DNA from 2 places in the Lysinibacillus sp. TE18511 genome. Region 2 is predicted to be linked to the other one. Evidence: predicted binding sites of a transcription regulator. Region 2 holds the regulator's gene; the other holds the start of a gene.
The links. The regulator CtsR, encoded in region 2, represses protease genes until heat stress. The targets are predictions, from matches to a motif close to ATGGTCAATAAAGGTCAAACA.

Region 1 (11,480 bases), on a different contig from region 2:
ATTTAACAGTGGTTACAAAAGTGAATGATGAAGTACGTCAAAACGGCTCCACAAAAGATATGATGTTCTCTGTAGAATCATTAGTATCGATTTTATCTCAGCACGTAACATTAGAGCCAGGTGATGTTATTTTAACGGGTACTCCATCAGGTGTTGGAAAAGGCATGAATCCACCACAATTTTTAAAAGCTGGAGATACTGTGAAAGTATCCATTCAAGGCATCGGTACATTAGTGAATCATTTTGAATAATTTTTTCAAATCCGCGTGAGTCAACACGGGGGCACGGAAAGCTAAAGAAATACATTTTCTTAATTATAAATCTGACTTTTGTTGGAATTATAAACTCAAAAAAGTCGATTTGCATCACAATTTTTGTGGCAAATCGACTTTTTCAGTGCCCTAAGTCAATACTCCGCGGATTTTTAAGTTTATTCTGTGAACACTATTGTAATGTTTGAAACCCTTTCCAACACATGGTAGGATAGAGTTTGATAGAAAAAGAATATGAGGTGGGACAATAATGAGTTTTTTAACTAGCCAAACGCATTTGCATATTACTACTTGGGTAGTAGCTATCGTAATCTTTTTGATTGCAGCATTAATGGGCAAGAATTCAAAAGGCTTACATATGACATTACGTTTATTCTACGTTTTAATTATCATCACTGGTGGAGCACTCTTCTTCAAGTATCAAGCTGGAGATCCAATGATGTACGGTATGAAATTCTTATTTGGTATTTTAGTTATTGGTATGATGGAAATGGTATTAGTTCGTCAAAAGAAAAACAAACCAACAGGCATGTTTTGGGCGTTATTTGCTGTATTCCTTTTCATCACAATGTTCTTGGGCTTCAAACTGCCAATGTTTATTAATTTCTTAGCATAATTGCTCGTAAAGGTCGTGAAGATTTCGCTTCACGACTTTTATTTTTTAGAAAGGCGGATAACGCTCGGGTAGTTAGGAGAACAACTCAGGTATCCGGAAAATCGACTCATGCAAAGCACATGACTGCCCAGGCGCTGAGTTCAACCGCTTCACGTAGCCGATGAATCGATCAAAAGGAGAAGTTGACACCTTTTTGCCGTAATTTATTTTGCATTTTCGGAAAATATTTTTAAATAATAGCGACGTCACTGTTTTATTTGGTAAAATGACGAAGGATTGGTTTGAAAGAGAGGGAATAAAAGTGAAATTCAAGAAGTGGATAAGTGCGACGGCTGCATCGCTTTTACTAGCAACTTCATTGGTGAGCACTATACCAGTTGCACATGCTGATGAAGCATCAACAAGAACAATTGCAGAAGAAAGCATCTATGATTTACTAGTTGACCGTTTCTTTAATAGTTCGGGCACTAACGATTTTGATACAAATACGCAAGACCCTACGAAATTTGCTGGAGGCGATTTTGCAGGTCTAAAAGATAAACTGAAATATATCGGAGAGATGGGCTTTACAATTGTTTCCATTGGACCGGTTTTTGCTACTGAGAAATATGATGGCTCGATGCCAACTAGCTACTCTACGATCGAGCGTCATTTTGGGACAAGTAAAGAGTTTCAAAGTGTTGTTGAGGCTTATAAAGCAAAAAATATGTCGATCATGGTGGATTTTCCACTTAACAATGTAAGTCCAAATCATGAGTGGGCAAAGGATCCAGCGAAAAAGGATTGGATTGCTTCAAGCAAAAATGGACAAGTACAGTGGGATTTAAAAAACAAAGATGTACAAGAAGCACTTATTAAATCAGCAACGGACTTTGTCTCTACATATGATATTGGTGGGGTTCGTCTAACAAATATTGCGGATGCCGATACAGAGTTTATTAATGCAATGATCGCGGCATTAAAGGATACGAAAAAGTCACTCTATGTCATTTCTAATGAAGAAAGTGATGCCGATTTTGATGCAAGCTTCTCACCAGCGACAGCTGATATTTACCGTAATATATTTAAAACTGTTGATAAGGATTCTTCAAAATTGATGGAGCCATTTACAGATGAGAAACCAACTCAGATTATGGTGGATTCGTTAGAAACGCGTCGTTTTACATTTGATTCTGCAACTGAAAATATGTTCCCACCGACACGTATAAAAATGGCGATGGGTGCATTATTCATGATGCCGGGAATTCCAGTTGTGCAATATGGTACAGAAATTGCGATGAACGGAGAGGCAAAGCCAGATACACATCAACTCTTCAACTTTAAAACAGATGAAGAATTAATCAACTATATTAAACATGTCCAATCTTTACGTAATCAATCTGCTACATTACGTAAAGGTGATTTTGAAGTTCTCAAAAATGAAGATGGCCTACTTGTATTTACACGTACATCCGATGAAGAAAAATGGGTCATCATGATTAACAATACTAGTAAAACACAACGCTTTGATTTAACACCAGAACAGATTGGTGAAGATAAAATGCTAAATGGTATTTTAGTAGAAGAAAAAGTTCGTATTAATGAAAAAGACGTTTATCCAGTTATTTTAAACCGCGAAATGGTAGAAATTTACCAAGTTAAAAATGATGAAGGCTTCAATGTTCCATATATGGTCGCATTAGGATTAGTATGGTTAATATTCATAGGATTTGTAGTTGTTATTATTAAACGAGGTAGAGTACGACGCCAGGAGCAAGATGCTTAAAATAAATGATAAAGCCCCCTCTACACTTGAATTTAAGTGTGGAGGGGGTTTTTGTTAAGCTTGATCGCTTTTATTCGTAAAAAAGATGGCAATTGTACCTGGTCCAACGTGGGAGCCAATCGCAGAGCCAATCATTGTTACTTGGATGGCTTTTGGAGAAAATCTTTCTTGAATAGAAGCCTTTACATCGTTGGCAAGGTCCACATCATCGCTATGGCTAATACCTACAATTTTCTCTGAGAAGTTACCACCGCGCTCCTGCATCAATTCTAACATGCGAGCGATGGCTTTTTTACGTCCACGTGACTTTTCGATGGGCACAAGCTTACCATCTTCTACATTTAAAATAGGTTTTATACTTAGAAGCCCACCAAGAAATGCGCTTGTTTTTGATAAACGTCCGCCTTTAGCGAGGTAATCTAAATCCTCAACTGTAAATATGTGCTCCATTTGTAGGGCAAGGGCAGTAATTGTTGTTGCGATTTCCTCTAACGAAGTACCTGTACTTCGAAGTCGGACTGCTTCCTCGACTACTAGACCAAAACCTAATGAAATACATTTAGAATCGATGATCGCTAATTTTAGTGATGGATATTGCTCTTGTACTTGATTGCGAATCATGACCGCAGTATTATAGGTACCTGATAATTCCGATGAAAGGGCAATATAGATGCCTTCCTCTTCATTTTTTGCTAGATTTTCAAAATGCTTGAGAAAAAGCTCTGGTGATACTTGGGATGTTTTTGGGCGAGCACCTTGACGAATAGCATCGTAAATTTCTTTGGAATCAATTGCAATGACATCATCATAGTCATTATTGTTCAATTCCACTCGTAGTGGAAGAAGCTCAATATTGTGTTCTTCGTAGTAAGACTTCGGTAGATCACATCCACTATCAGTAAAAATCTTCATCATTTGTCCCCCTAATTTAACATTCTTTTAACTCTGTATAAGGAGTTTTTAAATACCTATACAACATAACAAGTAAACGAGTGTCGAGCTTTCCATTCTATGTTTCTTTAAAATAATGTTATATAGATAAATAATCCTATCGAGTTTCAGTATCGTTGCAACAGTAGAAATTTATAACTTTATTCAGTAAGTACTCAGGATAAAGGGTACTACTGAATAAAGTTAAATGTAAAAAATGGAATGTTAATTTGAACTTACTACTTAACTAGGATAATTTCAAGCGATCGATGAGTATTTTAGCGATTCCATCGTCATTATTTGTTGTGGTAATCTCATTGGCAATATTTTTTAAAGTAGGAATACCGTTACCCATTGCAACACCTAATCCAGCATATTCAATCATTTCTAAATCATTGTCCTCATCACCAAATGCAATGATACGTTCCCGTGGGATACCTAAATCCTTTGCTACATGAGCGATTCCCACTGCTTTATTTAAGCCACGGCGAACAATCTCAATAATGTGAAATGGCGCACCCCAGCGACGATGTTCAATGACCTCTGCATGAACAGCATGTAAATGATCACGAATAATCATTGAATTCATTTCATTCGCTTGAATCAGTAAACTAGTTGGGTTGTCTAATAAATGGACATATAGATCCCCTGAGGTAATTTTTGGATTTCCCATATTAAATATATTTAATATCCGTTCATCCTCTGTATGCACGTAAATATCATCCTTAACCTCCGCAATAATATTTTCGTATTCATAGCTATTAATGGAATCGACGACATCATGCACAATACTTAAATCTATAGGTGTGTGCTTATGGTGCCAAGAAGCATTTTTAGGGTGATGCACATATGCTCCATTGAAATTTACAATGGGTGTTGTCAGGTCAAGCTCCTTGTAGTATATATCGCTTGCACGATAAGGACGACCTGTTGCAATCATCACTTGATGACCTTGTTCCTTTGCCTGCAATAATGTATTTTTAGTTTTTGTTGAAATTTGTTGTTGGTCCGTTAATAATGTACCATCTAAGTCTAAAACGATTAAATGTGGTTTCATAACTCATTGCCCCTTTCCTATAGTTTGAATAGTATCTCTTTGCCCATCATTCGTCAAAATTTTGTCACAATGGAAAAAGTTTGCTAACATTAAGTTGAGACACAAGTAGGGAGTGACAAAGATGATTGTTGAGAAAGAAATGTGGGGGGATATTCCTTTATTACATATACATACTGAAAATATGAATGAAGAAACCCCAGTAGTAATTTTCTTACATGGCTTTATGAGTGCAAAAGAACATAACTTACATTATGCATATCAATTAGTAGGTAAAGGGGTGCGTGTCCTATTACCAGATGCAAAATTACATGGTGACCGTAGTGAAGACCTATCTGAGATGCAAATGAATTTGCAATTTTGGGATATTGTTTTAAATTCTATTCATGAAGTTGAACAATTATATAATGAATTAAAGAATAAACAATTATTAGTGAATGATAAAATTGGCGTAGCTGGTACATCAATGGGCGGAATTGTGACGTCGGGCTGCTTAAAGCTTTATGATTGGATTAAAACAGCAGCAGTATGTATGGGTGCACCAGGTTTTATTAAATTAGGTGAATATCAATTACAGCAACTCGCGAATGATGGTGTTAACTGGTCAATGTCCGAAGAAGAGGTACAGCAAATAAATGAGCTTCTAGCTAAATATGATATCAGTCTAACACCAGAAAAATTTGCAGGACGGCCTGTACTATTTTGGCATGGGGAATTAGATAAAACTGTACCTTTTAAAGATACCTATCATTTTTATTTAACTTTATGCCAATACTATGAAGCAAATCCGGAAGACTTGAAATTTTTAGCTAATAAAAAAGCAGGTCATGCTGTATCACGCGACGGTATGTTAGTTGCAACTGAATGGCTTGCAGAGCATTTGGCATAATAAGATGCATCTGCTATGATTAAGTTAACACTGTGATGGAAGGAGAAATACAGATGGATCAAGATATGAAAGACAGCATGTTCGGTGCATTAGAAAATGTAATTGACCCTGAGCTTGGTATTGATATCGTCAACTTAGGTTTAGTATATGATGTAGATTTAGATGAAGAAGGTGTTGCAACGGTTACTATGACACTAACTTCAATGGGCTGCCCACTTGGACCTGTTATTGTTGATCAAGTAAATACAGCATTAGGTGAGCTTCCAGAAGTAAAAAGTTCAAATGTTAATATTGTATGGAATCCACCGTGGTCAAAAGATAGAATGTCACGCTATGCAAAAATGGCATTAGGTGTACGATAAGTCTGCTTAAAGCACAACAAAAAATCCCCGCTCGCAACAGTGAGCGGGGATTTGTGCTGTCGAAAAACTATTATGTCAATGAAATTAAGATGTCATATTAAAAGTATGGCTCTTCTGCAAAACGAGAGGTTGATTTCCGTTCCGACTGGGCGCTTTGTTGCTGACGCTTCGCTTTCGCACAGAGCAGAGCTTCCTGGGGGCGTCCGATGAGCCGCTTCACTCGCGTTGCTCGCTCCAGGGTCTCGGGCCTACACGATGTAGGTCACGAAGGCGTTATCACAGGACGTGATGCTCTTAGCCTTCGTTCCTCTATCGCTAATCCCCAAGGAGTCGCCCAGCCTCCACTCAACAACTTCTCTTAGTATGTATCTTCTGGCATGTTACTTTTAATTTATAGCTATAAAACGAAACTTCAGTAATGTTTTTATGTGCGAAAGCGGAGCGTCAGTAAGATTAGGTGTACAATAGCATTACTGTTATAAGATTCTTCTGTTTGATTATGGATAAGTTTCCATAGCGTTCACTTTTGAAATACAAAAATTTATAAAAGTTCTACACTATTGCTGATTGGAGTGGAAGGCTACTCGACTCCCGTGGGAAAGCGAGACAGGCGAGACCCTGGGGCCAACACGATGTTGGTCACGAAGGCATTGTCACAGGACGTGACGCACTTAGCCTTCGTTCCTTTAGCGGAGGAAGCGGCTCGACGCTCGCCCACAGGAAAGCGAGTAGCCTGGAACGGAAATCCCCCACATTTAAAGATTATAATATTCACAATGATTTACTTGACCATTATATGAAATCCCCGCTTATAACTCATAAGCAGGGATTTTTTGTGTAGCGTATTAATCGATACGACATATTTGTAACGGACAATTTTCACAAGCAATTTCATCCTTTAAAATTTGGACGTCGTGAACTGTTATATAACCTTTTTCAAAGGAAAGAATATTTTGCTTCTTTAAATCATTGAGCATGCGATTGATCATCTCTCTACTCGTCGCACATAAATTAGCGATTTCAGTATTTGTTAACGGGAAATCAATAAAAATATTGCCATTTTCTAAAGGCTTACCATAAGTATTTGTAAGACGGATAAGCGTTGAAAATAAAGCACCTTTTTTACCGTTTAAAACTAAATCACGCAAACGACTTTGATGCTTTAAATTTTCTATTTGCAACCACTTCATATATTCCACCATTAAATTAGGTTGTTCTACTAATAAAAGTTCCAATGATTTACGGCTTAGAACATATAAACTAGAGGGTTCTAATATTTTAGCGGTCATGGAATGATACGTCAAGTTACAAAACAAAGAGCCTTCACCAATAATACTATTCGGACCACAAATTCGAATTGTTAATTCCTTCCCGTTCTCAGTTTCCTGACTAATCGAGATAGCTCCAGTTTTAATATAATATATTTCTTTCGCACGTTCGCCTTCTAAAAAAATTTTATGATCCTTATTCACTTTCGTAAAAACACCGTGCTTTTGGAAAAGATCGTGAAATTGCTCTTGTATTTTATCCATTATAACCATATCTCCAACACATCGCTTTCTTTTTGTAATAAATGGCTGTTTACTACAAAAGGATGGTGAATAATTTCGATACTAAATCTAAGAAACATACTTTTATTATAGCTTAACTTTTCAGTTAGAAGTGAAGGAATTTTAGAGCTTATTCTTTGCTTAGGTTTGTCGTATGTTGTAAAATAAAGTTAGTCAAAAAAGGTCAAACATTTTTCGTGAACAAGAATGGTAAACGGGATTCCGCTAACATTATTGAAAAGGAGTGCTAATTATGCAATTTCAACAAACAGATAATAAAAAACCATTAGAGCAATTTGGACGTAATTTAATTGAAGAAGTTAAAAACGGAAAAATGGACCCGGTTATCGGTCGTGATGAAGAAATTCGTAATGTTATTCGTATTTTAACGCGTAAAACGAAAAATAATCCTGTCTTAATCGGTGAGCCAGGCGTCGGTAAAACAGCAATTGTAGAAGGGTTAGCTCAACGTATTGTAAAAGGGGATGTACCCGAGGGATTAAAAGATTGCGTATTATACGAGCTTGATATGAGTGCTTTAATAGCAGGTGCAAGTTATCGAGGTCAATTTGAAGAACGCTTAAAAGGTGTACTTAAAGAAGTGAAGGAATCTGAAGGGCGTATCATTTTATTTATTGATGAAATTCATACAATTGTTGGTGCAGGTAAAACGGATGGTGCAATGGATGCTGGGAATATGTTAAAGCCAATGCTTGCACGAGGTGAGTTACATTGTATCGGTGCTACAACATTAGATGAATACCGTATGTATATTGAAAAAGATCCTGCTTTAGAGCGTCGTTTTCAACAAGTGCTTGTGCGGGAGCCATCTATTGAGGATACAGTTTCTATTTTACGTGGCTTAAAAGAGCGCTTTGAATTACATCATGCAGTACGTATTCATGACCGTGCTATCGTAGCGGCAGCAGAGCTTTCGAACCGCTATATTACAGAGCGCTTCTTGCCTGATAAAGCCATTGATTTAATCGATGAAGCATGTGCCATGATTCGAACAGAGATTGATTCTATGCCACAGGAATTGGATGCAGTAACACGCCGTATTATGCAGCTCGAAATTGAGGAACAAGCATTGCGTAAAGAAAAGGATGAGGCAAGTAAAAAGCGTCTCGAGCAATTAAGTGAGGAATTAACAAAGTTAAAAGATTCCTCAGAAGGCATGCGGAAACAATGGGAAAGCGAAAAAGCAGCGTTACACGGCATTCAGAAAAAACGAGAAACGCTTAATAAATATCGTCGTGACTTAGATGAAGCAGAAAGTAAATATGATTTAAATAAAGCAGCCGAACTACGTCATGGGAAAATTCCTACTCTTGAAAAGGATATACAAGAGATGGAGAAACAATTAGAGAATGGCATAGAATCACGTATTTTACGTGAAGAGGTAACAGCTGATGAAATCGCATCTATTGTTTCACGTTGGACAGGAATACCTGTAACAAAATTAGTGGAGGGAGAGCGTGAAAAATTATTGCGCTTAAAAGATACATTGCATGAGCGAGTAGTTGGACAAGATAATGCTGTACAACTTGTCACTGAAGCAGTATGGCGCGCTCGAGCTGGTATTAAAGATCCGCATCGACCAATTGGTAGCTTTTTATTCTTAGGACCAACTGGTGTTGGTAAAACAGAGCTTGCCAAGGCATTAGCGGCACAGCTGTTTGACTCCGAGGATCATTTTATTCGCATTGATATGAGTGAATATATGGAGAAACATAGCGTATCACGTCTTGTAGGGGCACCTCCAGGTTATGTTGGTTATGAGGAAGGTGGACAATTAACGGAAGCTGTTCGCCGTAATCCATATTCAGTTGTATTACTAGATGAAATTGAAAAGGCACACCCAGATGTCGCGAATATTTTACTACAAATTTTAGATGATGGACGCATTACCGATAGTCAAGGTCGTATGGTCAATTTCACGAACACAGTGGTTATTTTAACCTCTAACATTGGCTCAAGCTATTTGATGGAAGCAAAAGAAGACGATGGAGCAGTTGAGGATTTAGTGATGGCTGCACTGCGACAGCACTTTAAACCAGAGCTGTTAAATCGTATGGATGATATTATTATGTTCCATGCATTATCAGGTGAGCACTTTACAGCGATTGCTTGGAAATATGTCGAACAGCTTATAAAACGAGTTGCAGAGCAAGATATTACTTTACAAGTAGAACAAGATGTAATTGATTGGGTTGTAGAACAAGGAGCGGATGCTCAGTTTGGCGCAAGACCATTAAAACGCTTCGTACAACGTTATATTGAAACGGCAGTTGCAAAGGAATTGCTACGTGGTGAAGTATTACCAGGAGAAACATTGCATATTAGAATGCATGACGGTCAATGTGTTGTTGAAAAATAACAAGAAAAAACCTGTTTCGCACGATGCGGAACAGGTTTTTTCTTGTTTGAATTAATGATGATCTGCAGCTTCTGGAGTTGGCTCGTTTGGAATGACTGCACCAATAATGAAAATAAGAATTGAGAATGCAACTGATAAGATTGCACCCGTTTGGAAATCAAATGGTACGCCAAGTACAGAGCTTACTACGTAGTTTAACATTGAAACTAGTAGGAATGACCATATGAATGTTACGATATATTGCATTAATTTCACCTCAACCGAACTTTTTATCATAAGTTTTACTACATATTCATTATCATATCATAACATAAATCGAAAATAAAAGAACCTTTTCTGTGAAACATGTCGATTTTGTCACAACGTTAACCCGTTTTGATATTTAATATCAAGTGTGTTGATTAACCATTTTTATTTATCCTAATTAGAAGGCTCTGATTTCCGCTACGGGCTACTCGCTTTGTTGCTGCCGCTTCGCTTTCGCACAGATAAAACATTTGTTGCTGCCGCTTCGCTTTCGCGCAGAAAACATCCGCTCCGTGCAGGGTCTCGTCTGTCTCGCTTTCCCGCGGGAGTCGAGTAGCCCTACGCTACAATCAGTTAAAATGGGAATATATTAGCAAAATAGCAACAAAAAAATCTTTTTATCGCTCAATAATAATCCTATTTTTTCCTAATTAACACGCCTGATTTAATATGAAACTTTTATTACGTATTATTCGTATTATAACTAGACAATTCGAATTGATAGAACTGAAAAAAGGGAGAAATAAATTTTGAACTATTGAACGAAACAATTACTTTTTGTGATTTACATGATTACCATTGCGGATGCGTATTATTCAACGTTGTTTATTGAACCAAAAACACCACCGCAACACCAGACGATTAAAGCTTCAGCCATTACGTTGGCACAACTACGGTAGCACACCTAACAAAAAGAAACGTACAACACGTCGTTTGAAGCCTTCTGTGCTACAACCTATTAAGCGATTTCTTCAGAGCACTAAGAGTTCCAAAGAAAACGCAATCCTTAACAACCTGTTAGAGAATAGATTGGATGTAGGCCGACCAATGCGAGAGCCACCTTCCATCTTTTTACGATATCGACTTTTGCGTTGTTGATCATATATGTTAGCAATGTTGGTAAAAGCTGCAGATTTATGTGCAGCTTTTTTTTATTATCCGCCATTATTAAATTTTTCAGCCTCACGTTATGGTGATGAGCCAAAATTGTATATATCACTAAAATCCTTGATATTGCTAGCTTTAAGACGGTTATTTCAAATCATCTTGCACCATTCCTTCATTATGAGTTATAATTATGACCAGTTACTAATAATTGATAGTAAGAAAGCGGAGGGGTTGCTTTATGAACGCTGGTATTATAGGAATAGGCAAATACGTTCCGGAGAAGGTCGTTACAAATTTTGATTTAGAAAAAATTATGGACACTTCGGATGAATGGATTCGAACTCGTACGGGGATTGAAGAGCGTCATTTTGCTGCAGATGACCAAGAAACTTCAGATTTAGCAGTAGCTGCAGCAAAAGAGGCTATTGCAAATGCGGGTATTACGCCAGAGGAAATAGGCTTAATTCTTGTAGCAACTGTAACACAAGATCAAAACTTTCCAAGTGTAGCATGTATGGTTCAGGAACA
Region 2 (11,480 bases):
ATCAATTTGCTGCAGAAGGTGCTAAGCAAGCAATGGGTGAGACGGTGCCTATGGATGCCGCACCTGGGGCAGGGGACCGTATTGGCTGGACAAAACGAGAACCTTTAGGTGTGATTTCCGCCATTACGCCATTCAATTTTCCATTTAATTTAGTAGCACATAAATTAGGTCCTGCCTTTGCAGTTGGTAATACAGTTGTGTTAAAGCCAGCGACACAAACACCATTAAGTTCTATTGTCATGGCGGAAATTTTTCAGCAAGCGGGTCTACCTGAAGGTGCGCTACAGATTGTTACCGGTAGCGGTGGTGAGCTTAGCGATACACTCGTGACACATCCATACGTGAAAAAGGTGACATTCACGGGTAGTGGCAAAGTCGGTTTGGGCATTAAGGAAAAGATCGGTTTACGTAAAATAACATTAGAGCTTGGTTCCAATGCGGCAGTAATTGTTGAACCGTCGACACCAATTGATAAAATTATTCAGCGTTGTGTCGGAGGTGCCTTTAATTTTGCAGGCCAGGTTTGTATTTCATTACAACGTATTTACGTCCATGCATCGATTATCGATGAGTTCACAAAAGCATTTGTGGCAGAAACTGAAAAGCTTGTAGTAGGTGACCCGCTCGATAAAAATACAGATGTTAGTGCGATGATTAATGCTGGTGAAGTTGAACGTATTCGTCAATGGATTGAGGAAGCAAAGGCGCAAGGTGCGATAGTTGCAACAGGAGGAACGTTCACTGAGCGTACATTAACACCAACTGTTATGACGAATGTGACAGCGAATATGAAAGTAGTTTGTCAAGAAACATTCGCACCAATCGTCTCAATTGTTTCATATGAAACATTAGACGACGCTATTCGACTAGTGAATGAGTCGGAACTTGGCTTAAATGCAGGGATTTATACGAATGTATTGCCAGATGCGTTACGTGCAGCGGATGAATTACAAGTAGGCGCTGTTATTATAAACGATATTCCAACATTCAGAGTTGATAATATGCCATATGGCGGCGTAAAAATGAGTGGTTACGGTCGTGAAGGCATTAAGTGGGCTATTGAGGAAATGACGGATATGAAGTTTATTACGATGAAAAAATCATTCTAAATTTGCATCAACTCTTTATCTGCGATACGATGACGAAAGAACATACATGAAGGGAAGTTATAAGATTTATGACAAACAACGCTGTACCCATGAGCATGTCACGTACGGTTCAAACGCGTCTCGTATTACCGCCAGATACAAATAATCACAATTCCATTTTCGGTGGAAGAGTGTTAGCTTATATTGATGAAATTGCTGCAATCACAGCAATGAAGCATGCGAAAGGGCTTGTAGTCACAGCCTCTATTGATTCTGTTGATTTTTTGTCAGCAGCACATGTAGGGGATATTTTAGAAATTGAAAGTATTGTTTCGTCAACTGGACGTTCTTCAATGGAAGTCTATGTTCGAGTAATTTCACGAAACATTGGAACGGGTGAGGAAAAATTAACAACGGAATCCTTTGTAACGATGGTTGCAATAGATGATGAAGGGAAACCTAAGCCAGTTCCAGCAATTTATCCTGAAACAGATGCAGAAAAGCGTCTGTTTGAAACGGGACCAGCACGACGAGAGCATCGGAAACAAAAACGTGCATTGCCGCATTAAATGAAAAGGGAAATTGACGTATACTGTCAGTTTCCCTTTTTTACGGTTTTACAAATTTAGCTCATTTACAACATTGATAAGCGAGTCGGAAGAGGAAGAGACAAGCGTAGCCCCTTGTGACAGCTCAGTTATTAAATTGGAGATGGCTGAAATATCTCTGGATGTATTTACATATTGCTGTTGAATTCCAGAAACAGCATCGGCGATATCATTAAATGATTTAGATAAACTGTTTTGTGTATCTACACTATGTTGAATTTTTTGGTCAACGTTAATAACGGAATTCGACATTGTTGTAATATTACTTTCTGTTTCTTTAATGAGATGGGAAACATTTTGTACAGCATTTTTTGTTTCCTCAGCAAGCTTACGGACTTCTTCAGCAACAACAGCAAAGCCCTTCCCATGCTCACCAGCACGAGCTGCCTCAATAGAAGCATTTAGTGCTAATAAATTTGTTTGATCTGCAATGCCAGTTACAAGTCCAACAATTTCTGAAATCTTCTGAGAGGACGTACGTAGCTGGTTCATTGTTACCTCAAGACCGTTCACACTTTGTAAAATAACTTGTATTAAGTCATTCTGCTCTTGCAGCTGTTGTTGTCCCCTTTTAGATTTTTCCTGCGTATCAGCAACGAAGCTTAACCCTTGCTTAGTAGCTACTGCAATGTCATCTGTTTGAGAGGAGATGACTAGTAACGAAGCTGCTGTCTCCTCACTAATTGAGTTTAGCTCCTCAGCAGTTTTTTGAATGGTAGTAACAAGAGAGATCTTTGTTTCAGTAGCTTCGGTACGAATACGGTCTTCTTCTTTTTCATACGCCTCTATAACAAGCTGTTGCTCGAAGTTAATAATTTTGCAGAATGCATTAATGGCACGAATTGTATCATTCTTAGAAATATCTAACTCATTTACAAAGTTTGTAAAAGTTGAAGTTAATGACTGGAATGAAGCGATATACCACTTTGACTGTAGACCAATGCGAACATGGGTCTCGGCAATTGCCTTCCGTTCGTGAATATAAGAGTCATTAATATTGCATTCGAAGATATCACTTAAATGCTTATGTAAAGTAACTTTTAAACGGTCAATATGTGAAGTTCTATTAATAATATTTATTAAATCCGGACTTAAACTAATGGCTGCATAAAATTGATCTACCATTTTAGGGATTAGATCTTTAGCTAAAGGTTGTAGTTGTTTAATAATGGCTAAATCCTCAGTCGTTAAATCTAATAATTGCAATTGTTTTTGTAATCTAGGGTGATTAGAAACATCTAAATGCACATTGTTCTGAAATGCCTCAGGTGTTAACGTTATTGAGTAGCTAGAAATGCTGTTTTTTGTAAACCAACTCATTGTTGTTTGCTCCATTCTTTAATAAATGCAAAATAAATAGATCAAATAAAGACTCTTTGTAAATTGTAAAGTTTGTAATGTACTAAAGATAATGTATTTAATCATTCTACTATTTTTTGTTGGTTTTTTGGTTAAAATTTTCGTTTATTTCTAAAAATTTTTTATAATAATGACAGACGATTGTCGATTAAACGTCATGAAATGGACTTTTTTATCTTCATTCAGCGAAGAACCCCACGTCCTGTGGCAATAACTGAGGGGCCAACATCATGTTGCTGTCGCTACGTTAGCACTACGCTTTCGTACAAAAAACATCTGTTGGTCCAAAGCCTTCGGAAGCATTGTTTATCTATGTGAAAGCGAAGCGACAGCTACAATTACGCCAAGGCGAAATTGATCAAGAAGCAAATTGAATTCTAAATAGGAAACCTGTAAAATACGAACTGTTTAGCTTTATAAAAATAGTGCGTGAAAAAAAGACTTAAGGAGGGGGATTATATGGAGAAAAAACGTTTTAAATTTGTTATTCCAGTCATGGTAATTGTGGCAATTGGTTCAGTTTATATGTTAAGAAAATACTATGCTGAAGTACCAAATTTAGATCAATTACTAATTACAATTTGTGCAACATTATTTTCAGGGGTACTCGCATACTTTTTATTTCCACAGCAGGGTGAAGATAAAATTGATGATCGTAGGCCGTCCAAGCAAAAATAAGGTTATTAGCAAGAATCTGCTCCTTTTTCAGTGTGAAAACTGAAAAAGGAGCAGATTCTTTGCGTTTACGTAGCCTGTGAAAAGCCTAAGGTTTAAATAAGTTGAACCAGCCCTTAATTTTAAAAACTACGAGCATAGATATTGCAACTAAAATCATCAAAGCAAGCACAATGAAGTAGCTATATTTACCATGAAGTTCAGGCATATTATCAAAGTTCATCCCGTAAACACCAGCAATAAATGTTAACGGAATAAAAATTGTCGATACAATAGTTAATGTCATCATAATGCCATTCATACGGCTAGAGCTCATCGCCATATAGCTATCACGCATATCAGCTGTAAGTTCTCGATTGGATTCTACCATTTCTGTAAGCTTTAGCAGATGATCGTAAATATCGCCAAAGTAAGCTCGCTCAGACTTCTTTAGTGAAAAGCGATAAGAATTAAGTATCCGATATAATAAATCACGCATCGGTAAAATCGTGCGACGCAAATGAAGCAAATCACTGCGGAATTCGAACACAATTTGCATGGCATTGGGGTTACTTTGATAGGTAAGCTCGTCTTCAAGTACATTTAAATGATCCTCGATTTTATAGACAAGTGGAAAATAGCTATCAACGATTTTATCGATTACCTGATACGTTAAATATACTGTGCCTCGTTCCCAATACTTTGGCTGTTTTTCTAGCATCTTTTGTACTCGATCTATTTCAGGTGCTTCGTTTTTATGGAATGTAACAATAAATTTATTAGAAACAAAAATATTTACTTCCTCAGCTATTAATTCTTCGTTAACCCTTTGAATAACAAAGAAATGGAAATCATCATAAAAATCGAGCTTTGGCCGCTGTAAACGCATTAAGCAATCTTCTATAGCAAGTGGATGGAAATGGAAGAATGTATCTAACAGTAGTTCTTCCTCATCGGTCGGACAATTAAAATCCACCCAGTACCATTCAAATTCGTTATTGTGTATATCCTCAAGTGGAAAGTCCTTTATAAGCTGTTGGTTTTTTGTAATTCCAATTGTACGTATCACAGCATTCACCTCACTTCTGTTGACTCTATCCTAACAGGCGCGCCCTAAATTTTATTCGCCCTCTTTATAGCATATCCAACCGCCAAATAAAGTAGTGGCAAAGAATCTAGATGGTTTTGTAAAGCCTGCCTGCTGTAATAGTGATAAAATGTCCTCTTCACGCATAAATGAAAGAGAACGTATGGATTTCTCCATTTCTGCTACCTCTGATGGTGATAGCTTTGTATGCTGTAGCCAATAAGCACGCCACAAATCAAATTGTAACTCCGTTTCTAAAGAACCTAGTTGCCCGTATTTTGAGACGAGCACAAAAGGTGCACCAGGCTTTAAATTATTTGCTATCTCCTTCAATGTTGCAAGTTTTTCTTGATAATCATCGATAAAATGAAGCACTAAAATACAGCTAGCTGCATCAAATTTTACTGAAGGCAGTAAAGAATCAAGTATCGTGCCTTGATGTAAAGACATATTATTAGGTAGAGGCTTTAAACGTTCTTCAGCAATTTGTAGCATTGCTTCAGAAGGATCTATGCCAACAAATGACCAATGAGGTCTTTTCTCAGCGAACTGTAAAATTTCATTGCCGCTTCCTGAGCCAACTATTAAAAAATCAGCTTGCTCGGGTAATGTAGAGTGATAAAAAGTATGTGTTAAACGTAGCATCGCATCATAGCTAGGTAGCGTACGACGAATGCCTTTTTCATATTCGTTTGCAAGTGTATTATTAAATTCCATCGTGTATCACATTCCTTTCAAAAATTTTTATTTATCAATTTAAATTGAAACTATCTAGGGTATAAATCCGTAAGTATAGTACATAAAAAATAAAATAATAAGGAAGGGTTGTTATAAATGGAAACAAAATGGTCTAAGGTAATCATACACGCAAGTTCGTTTTTCGCGCCATGGGTAGTACCCATAATATTTTTCTTAATTAGTTCTGATGAAGAAATAAAAACAATTTCCATTCAGGCATTGCTGTTCCAAATTATTATGTGGGCTTTAATTGCAATTTCAGGTATTCTAAGCTTTTTATTAATTGGTATACCGTTCTTAATTATTTTCGGTATTATGTTATTCGTCGTCCCAATTATCGGTATTGTGAAGGCTTTATCTGATGAGCCTTGGCGTTATCCAATTGTCGGTCGCTGGGTATAATTTTTATAGACGCAAGTATATGCTAGTGGCATATGCTTGCGTTTTTTTCATTGATGATAAGGGTAGAGTATAGGTATGAGCAGACGCTTTCAATATTTCAGTGTGCGAAATAATTGCAATTATTTTTAAGCGTTTTGTATAATATACTCAAAGAAAGTCAAAGATAGTCAAAGTCAGTGAAGTAAGCGAGGTGTATTCCTAAAATGCGTAATATATCAGACATCATAGAAGGCTACTTAAAGCAAGTACTTGAATTAGGTGGAGAAGGGCATATTGAAATAAAACGTAGTGAAATCGCAGATAAATTTCAGTGCGTACCCTCACAAATAAATTATGTAATTAATACAAGATTTACAGCCGAACGAGGTTACCTTGTTGAAAGCAAACGTGGTGGTGGTGGATACATTCGAATTTTACGTGTCCGCGCGAATTCACAAATTGATCTAATAGATGATGTCCTCAGGCAAATAGAATGTGGGGCATCGCAAACAATGGCAGAAGATTTAGTTTTTCGACTAATTGATGAGCAGGTAATTTCAAAGCGAGAAGCGAAATTAATGTTAGCGGCGATTGATCGCTCAACCATAGATTTACAGCTTCCTTTACGAGATCATATTCGAGCAAAAATATTAAGGGCGATGCTAACGACGATTAAATATGAACAGCAAAAATAGAGAGGTGATGGAAATGATTTGCGAACATTGTAAACAACGTAATGCAACAGTTACCGTAACACAAGTTCAAAGTGGTCAAAAGGTGGAGCATCATTATTGTGACGTCTGCGCCTCTCAGTTCCATCCATTTCACGCTGAATTTAAACAAGAGCCAGTATCTATTCAACAGCTATTATCCAATTGGTTTGGCTCTCCTTCATGGCAGCAACAAAAAGCAGATGAAAAACAGCAGGCGCAGCCACAACCTCAAACCTGTCCACAATGTGGATTTACGTATAAACAGTTTTTAAAAGAAGGTAAATTTGGATGCCCTAGTTGCTATGACACCTTTAGCGAACACTTACCGAAGCTCTTTAACCGTATACAGGCAGGTCCTCAACATATAGGGAAAATGCCTGGTGCCAGAAGCAATGTTTATGTTATCAAAAAGCAAATTGAAGATATTCGTAAACGTATGAAAGTTGCTGTAGATGAAGAACAATTTGAAGAGGCAGCCAAGCTTCGTGATGAAGCCAAGGAACTTGAGAAGCAGCTACAATTTGAAGGTGGTGATGTGTCGTGATGATTGAATCGTTTTTAGAACGTGCAACACCAACATGGATGGGTGTTGAAGACGATTATTCAGATATTGTTATTAGTACACGCATCCGCCTTGCACGAAATTTAGATGGTTATCGCTTTCCATTAGCCTTTACAGAGAATGAGGCATTACAGGTGGAGCAGGCAGCTACACATGCAATAAAGGATAGTACGAAACTTCAAGAAAATTACTCTTATTTTGCGATTAAGGATTTAACACCTTTACAACGTCAAATACTTGTAGAAAAACATTTAATTAGTCCTCAGCTTGCAAAAAAAGAGCTAGTGGGCTCGATACTTTTATCTGATGATGAATCAACTAGCATTATGGTGAACGAAGAAGATCATTTACGCATTCAATGTATGACGGCCAGTTTTCAACTTCAAAAAGCATATGAACAGGCCAATAAAATTGATCGTATCTTAGAGAAAGCTTTACCTTTTGCATTTCGAGATACATTTGGTTATTTAACAAGTTGTCCCACAAATATTGGTACTGGTTTGCGAGCATCTGTCATGATGCATCTGCCAGCACTTACACTGACAGGTCAGATGAATCAAATCATTAATGCGATGACGCGTTTAGGCATGACAGTGAGGGGAATATATGGAGAAGGTAGTGAAAATTTAGGTAATGTTTACCAAGTATCAAATCAGATTACACTAGGAAAAACAGAAGATGATATTTTAGCGGACATTCAGAGTGTCGCTGAAAAAATAATTCAAAAAGAACGACATGCAAGAGGTAAGTTAATGGAAAAAGCAGAGCTTGCTTTAGAAGACCGTGTATATCGTGCTTTAGGTACCTTAACACACGCTCGAATTTTAACGAGTGAGGAAGCAGCTACCTGCCTATCAAATGTTCGTTTAGGGGTTGATTTACAGCTAATTGAAGGTATTAAAGCAATGACTTTAAACGAATGTGTTGTCAGTATGCAACCTGGTTTTTTACAGAATTATGCAGGGGATGTTTTGCCACCTGCTGAGCGAGATCGCGTACGAGCCGAAATGCTTCGTGAGGCATTATTTCGAGAAAATATGAGTAAGCCTATTATTGGGGGAAAAGGAGAGGATTCATTTGATGTTTAATCGTTTTACACAACGCGCGCAAAAAGTATTACAGCTTGCACAAGAAGAGGCTATTCGTTGGAAACACGAATCAATTGGAACAGAGCATATTCTATTAGGGCTTATCCGTGAAGGTGGTGGTATTGCTGCAAAAGCATTAGAAGCCATTGATATTAGTCCTCAAATGATTGAAGCAGGTATTGAAGAGCTTGTAGGGAAAGGTAAGGAAGATGTTGGTCCAATTGTCCACTACACACCTCGAGCTAAAAAAGTAATAGAACTATCAGTCGATGAATCACGTAAATTAGGTCATTCCTATATCGGAACAGAGCATTTACTATTAGCGCTTATTCGTGAAGGTGAAGGGATAGCGGCCCGTGTATTAAACAATGCCGGTGTCGGATTAAATAAAGCTCGTCAACAAGTGCTATTGTTATTAGGTAATAACGATAATGCTCAATCTGGTCAACAAGCTGCACAGGCTGCAAATACACCAACATTAGATAGCCTTGCGCGTGATTTAACGCAAATTGCTCGCGAAGGCACTTTAGATCCAGTCATTGGTCGAAGCAAGGAAATTACTCGTGTTATCGAGGTATTGTCTCGCCGTACAAAAAATAACCCTGTATTAATCGGTGAGCCTGGTGTCGGTAAAACGGCTATTGCTGAAGGTTTAGCACAGCAAATTATTAATAATGAAGTGCCAGAAATTCTCCGTGATAAACGTGTTATGACACTTGATATGGGGACAGTTGTTGCTGGAACAAAATATCGTGGTGAATTTGAAGATCGCTTGAAAAAAGTAATGGATGAAATTCGCCAAGCAGGCAATGTGATTTTATTTATCGATGAATTGCATACGTTAATCGGTGCAGGTGGTGCAGAAGGTGCCATTGATGCCTCAAATATTTTAAAACCATCTTTAGCTCGTGGTGAGCTCCAATGTATCGGTGCGACAACACTAGATGAGTATCGTAAGTATATTGAAAAGGATGCGGCATTAGAGCGTCGTTTCCAACCGATTCAAGTTGATGAGCCAACTGTAGAAGAAGCCATTCTAATTATTCAAGGCTTACGTGATCGTTATGAAGCACATCACCGTGTGAAAATTACAGATGAAGCAATTGAAGCGGCAGCAAAAATGAGTGACCGATATATTTCTGATCGTTTCTTACCAGATAAGGCCATTGACTTAATCGATGAAGCGGGTTCTAAAGTACGTTTACGTTCATTCGCAGTGCCACCAAACTTAAAGGCACTTGAAGATAAACTTGAAAATGTACGCTCTGAAAAGAATGCAGCTGTCTCAGGTCAAGAATTTGAAAAGGCAGCGTCATTAAGAGATACAGAGCAAAAGCTAAAAGATGAAATCGAAACTACGAGAAAAAATTGGAAAGAAGAACAAGGGAAAGCCGAATCCAAAGTTACAGTGGATGACGTAGCAGAGGTTGTGTCTATGTGGACTGGAATTCCAGTATCTAAAATTGCTTCTGAAGAATCTTCTAAGTTATTACAGCTTGAAGAAGAGTTACACAAACGCGTTGTAGGTCAAGGAGAAGCGGTAGAAGCAATCTCTCGTGCTATTCGCCGTGCAAGAGCAGGCTTAAAAGATCCGAAACGACCAATTGGTTCATTCATTTTCTTAGGTCCTACTGGGGTTGGTAAAACAGAGCTTGCAAGAGCATTAGCTGAAGTGATGTTTGGCGATGAGGACGCAATGATTCGTGTTGACATGTCTGAGTACATGGAGAAACATTCGACTTCACGTTTAGTTGGTTCACCTCCGGGTTATGTAGGTTTTGATGATGGTGGTCAGCTAACAGAAAAGGTCCGTCGTAAACCATATTCTGTAGTTTTACTAGATGAAATTGAGAAAGCTCATCCAGATGTTTTCAATATCTTACTTCAAGTACTTGAAGATGGCCGTTTAACAGATTCTAAAGGCCGTGTGGTAGATTTCCGCAACACAGTTGTTATTATGACATCAAACGTTGGTGCGGATGCTTTAAAATATCAGAAAAACCTTGGTTTCAATGTAGGTGGTACTGACACGAAGTATAAAGATATGAAGGGTACAATGTTGGAGGAATTGAAAAAAGCATTCCGCCCAGAATTCTTAAACCGTATCGATGAAATGATCGTCTTCCACTCACTAGAAAAAGTACACTTAAAAGAAATCGTATCAATGATGGCGAATTCTTTAACAAAACGTCTGAAAGAACAAGATATTTCGTTAGAGTTAACGGATGCAGCATTAGAGAAAATTGCTGAGGAAGGCTATGATCCTCAATATGGTGCCCGTCCACTACGCCGAGCATTACAAAAACAAGTAGAAGACCGTCTATCGGAAGAGCTACTTAAAGGCAATGTAGAGAAGGGTAATCAAGTGGTCATTGATTATGTGAATGATGAGTTTGTTGTAAAGAAAAAAGAAGAAGTTTCTACTTCTAAATAATCTTCATCAGTGGGGGCTTCTTCATCCCATCCGCTGAGTATTAGTCTTCACCAAAAGCGCTTTTACAGGTAGTTAATTTCCCGCCTAACTTCTTTGCTTTTGCTGAATTTTGAAGTGAGGATCTTGTACCGGTCACTTGCTGGCGGTACAAGATAAATTTCTGCCCGTTAATGCGGATAAATGTTTCATTTGAAAAGGACAGCAAGGCTATAGTGCCAAGCTGTCCTTTTTTATGTACAATAAATACATAAGAACAAATATTCGAGGTGAATGTAATTTGGCAAAGAAAAAAACGAAATTTGTATGCTCAGGCTGTGGTTATGAATCGGCAAAGTGGATGGGAAGATGTCCAGGGTGTGGAGAATGGAATAAGATGGTTGAAGAGATAGAGGTTGTAGCTAAAGGGCCTAGAGGGGCTTTTCAACACTCCGCTACAGTTACCCAAAAGGCTCTCCCTATTATGCAGGTTGAAGCAGCTGAGGAATCACGAGTTGCAACAGAAATGAGTGAGCTCAACCGAGTGCTAGGTGGAGGCATCGTACCTGGTTCGCTTGTGTTAATCGGGGGAGACCCTGGGATTGGGAAGTCGACGTTATTATTACAAGTATCGGCTTTACTTTCTAATAAAGGACATCGTGTGCTCTATATTTCCGGTGAAGAATCAATTCGTCAAACAAAGCTACGGGCAGAGCGTTTAGGAGTGATATCACAGGAGCTATATATATATTCAGAAACAAATTTAGAGTTTTTAAATCAGACCATCGATGA

Region 1: a site for CtsR is predicted at 7,609-7,629, ahead of ACVWXS_RS02900 (ATP-dependent Clp protease ATP-binding subunit). Genes of this name have one in related genera too.

What each region holds. Positions count from the first base shown of each region.
Region 1 is NZ_JBSSFD010000003.1:24,915-36,394, forward strand. Features, by position in the region: gene ACVWXS_RS02850 (fumarylacetoacetate hydrolase family protein) at 1-251, shown strand, start outside; gene ACVWXS_RS02855 (YisL family protein) at 523-888, shown strand; gene ACVWXS_RS02860 (alpha-amylase family glycosyl hydrolase) at 1,154-2,653, shown strand; gene ACVWXS_RS02865 (DegV family protein) at 2,708-3,565, opposite strand; gene ACVWXS_RS02870 (Cof-type HAD-IIB family hydrolase) at 3,831-4,640, opposite strand; gene ACVWXS_RS02875 (prolyl oligopeptidase family serine peptidase) at 4,762-5,526, shown strand; gene ACVWXS_RS02880 (metal-sulfur cluster assembly factor) at 5,580-5,888, shown strand; gene ACVWXS_RS02885 (hypothetical protein) at 5,986-6,108, opposite strand; gene ACVWXS_RS02890 (hypothetical protein) at 6,521-6,688, shown strand; gene ACVWXS_RS02895 (Crp/Fnr family transcriptional regulator) at 6,734-7,420, opposite strand; gene ACVWXS_RS02900 (ATP-dependent Clp protease ATP-binding subunit) at 7,692-9,818, shown strand; gene ACVWXS_RS02905 (YjzD family protein) at 9,870-10,064, opposite strand; gene ACVWXS_RS02910 (beta-ketoacyl-ACP synthase III) at 11,191-11,480, shown strand, end outside.
Region 2 is NZ_JBSSFD010000011.1:62,505-73,984, reverse strand. Features, by position in the region: gene ACVWXS_RS10785 (aldehyde dehydrogenase family protein) at 1-1,109, shown strand, start outside; gene ACVWXS_RS10780 (acyl-CoA thioesterase) at 1,178-1,657, shown strand; gene ACVWXS_RS10775 (protoglobin domain-containing protein) at 1,706-3,016, opposite strand; gene ACVWXS_RS10770 (hypothetical protein) at 3,515-3,733, shown strand; gene corA (magnesium/cobalt transporter CorA) at 3,819-4,778, opposite strand; gene ACVWXS_RS10760 (class I SAM-dependent methyltransferase) at 4,830-5,513, opposite strand; gene ACVWXS_RS10755 (DUF4870 domain-containing protein) at 5,631-5,936, shown strand; gene ACVWXS_RS10750 (CtsR family transcriptional regulator) at 6,140-6,610, shown strand; gene ACVWXS_RS10745 (UvrB/UvrC motif-containing protein) at 6,624-7,172, shown strand; gene ACVWXS_RS10740 (protein arginine kinase) at 7,169-8,278, shown strand; gene ACVWXS_RS10735 (ATP-dependent Clp protease ATP-binding subunit) at 8,268-10,712, shown strand; gene radA (DNA repair protein RadA) at 10,990-11,480, shown strand, end outside.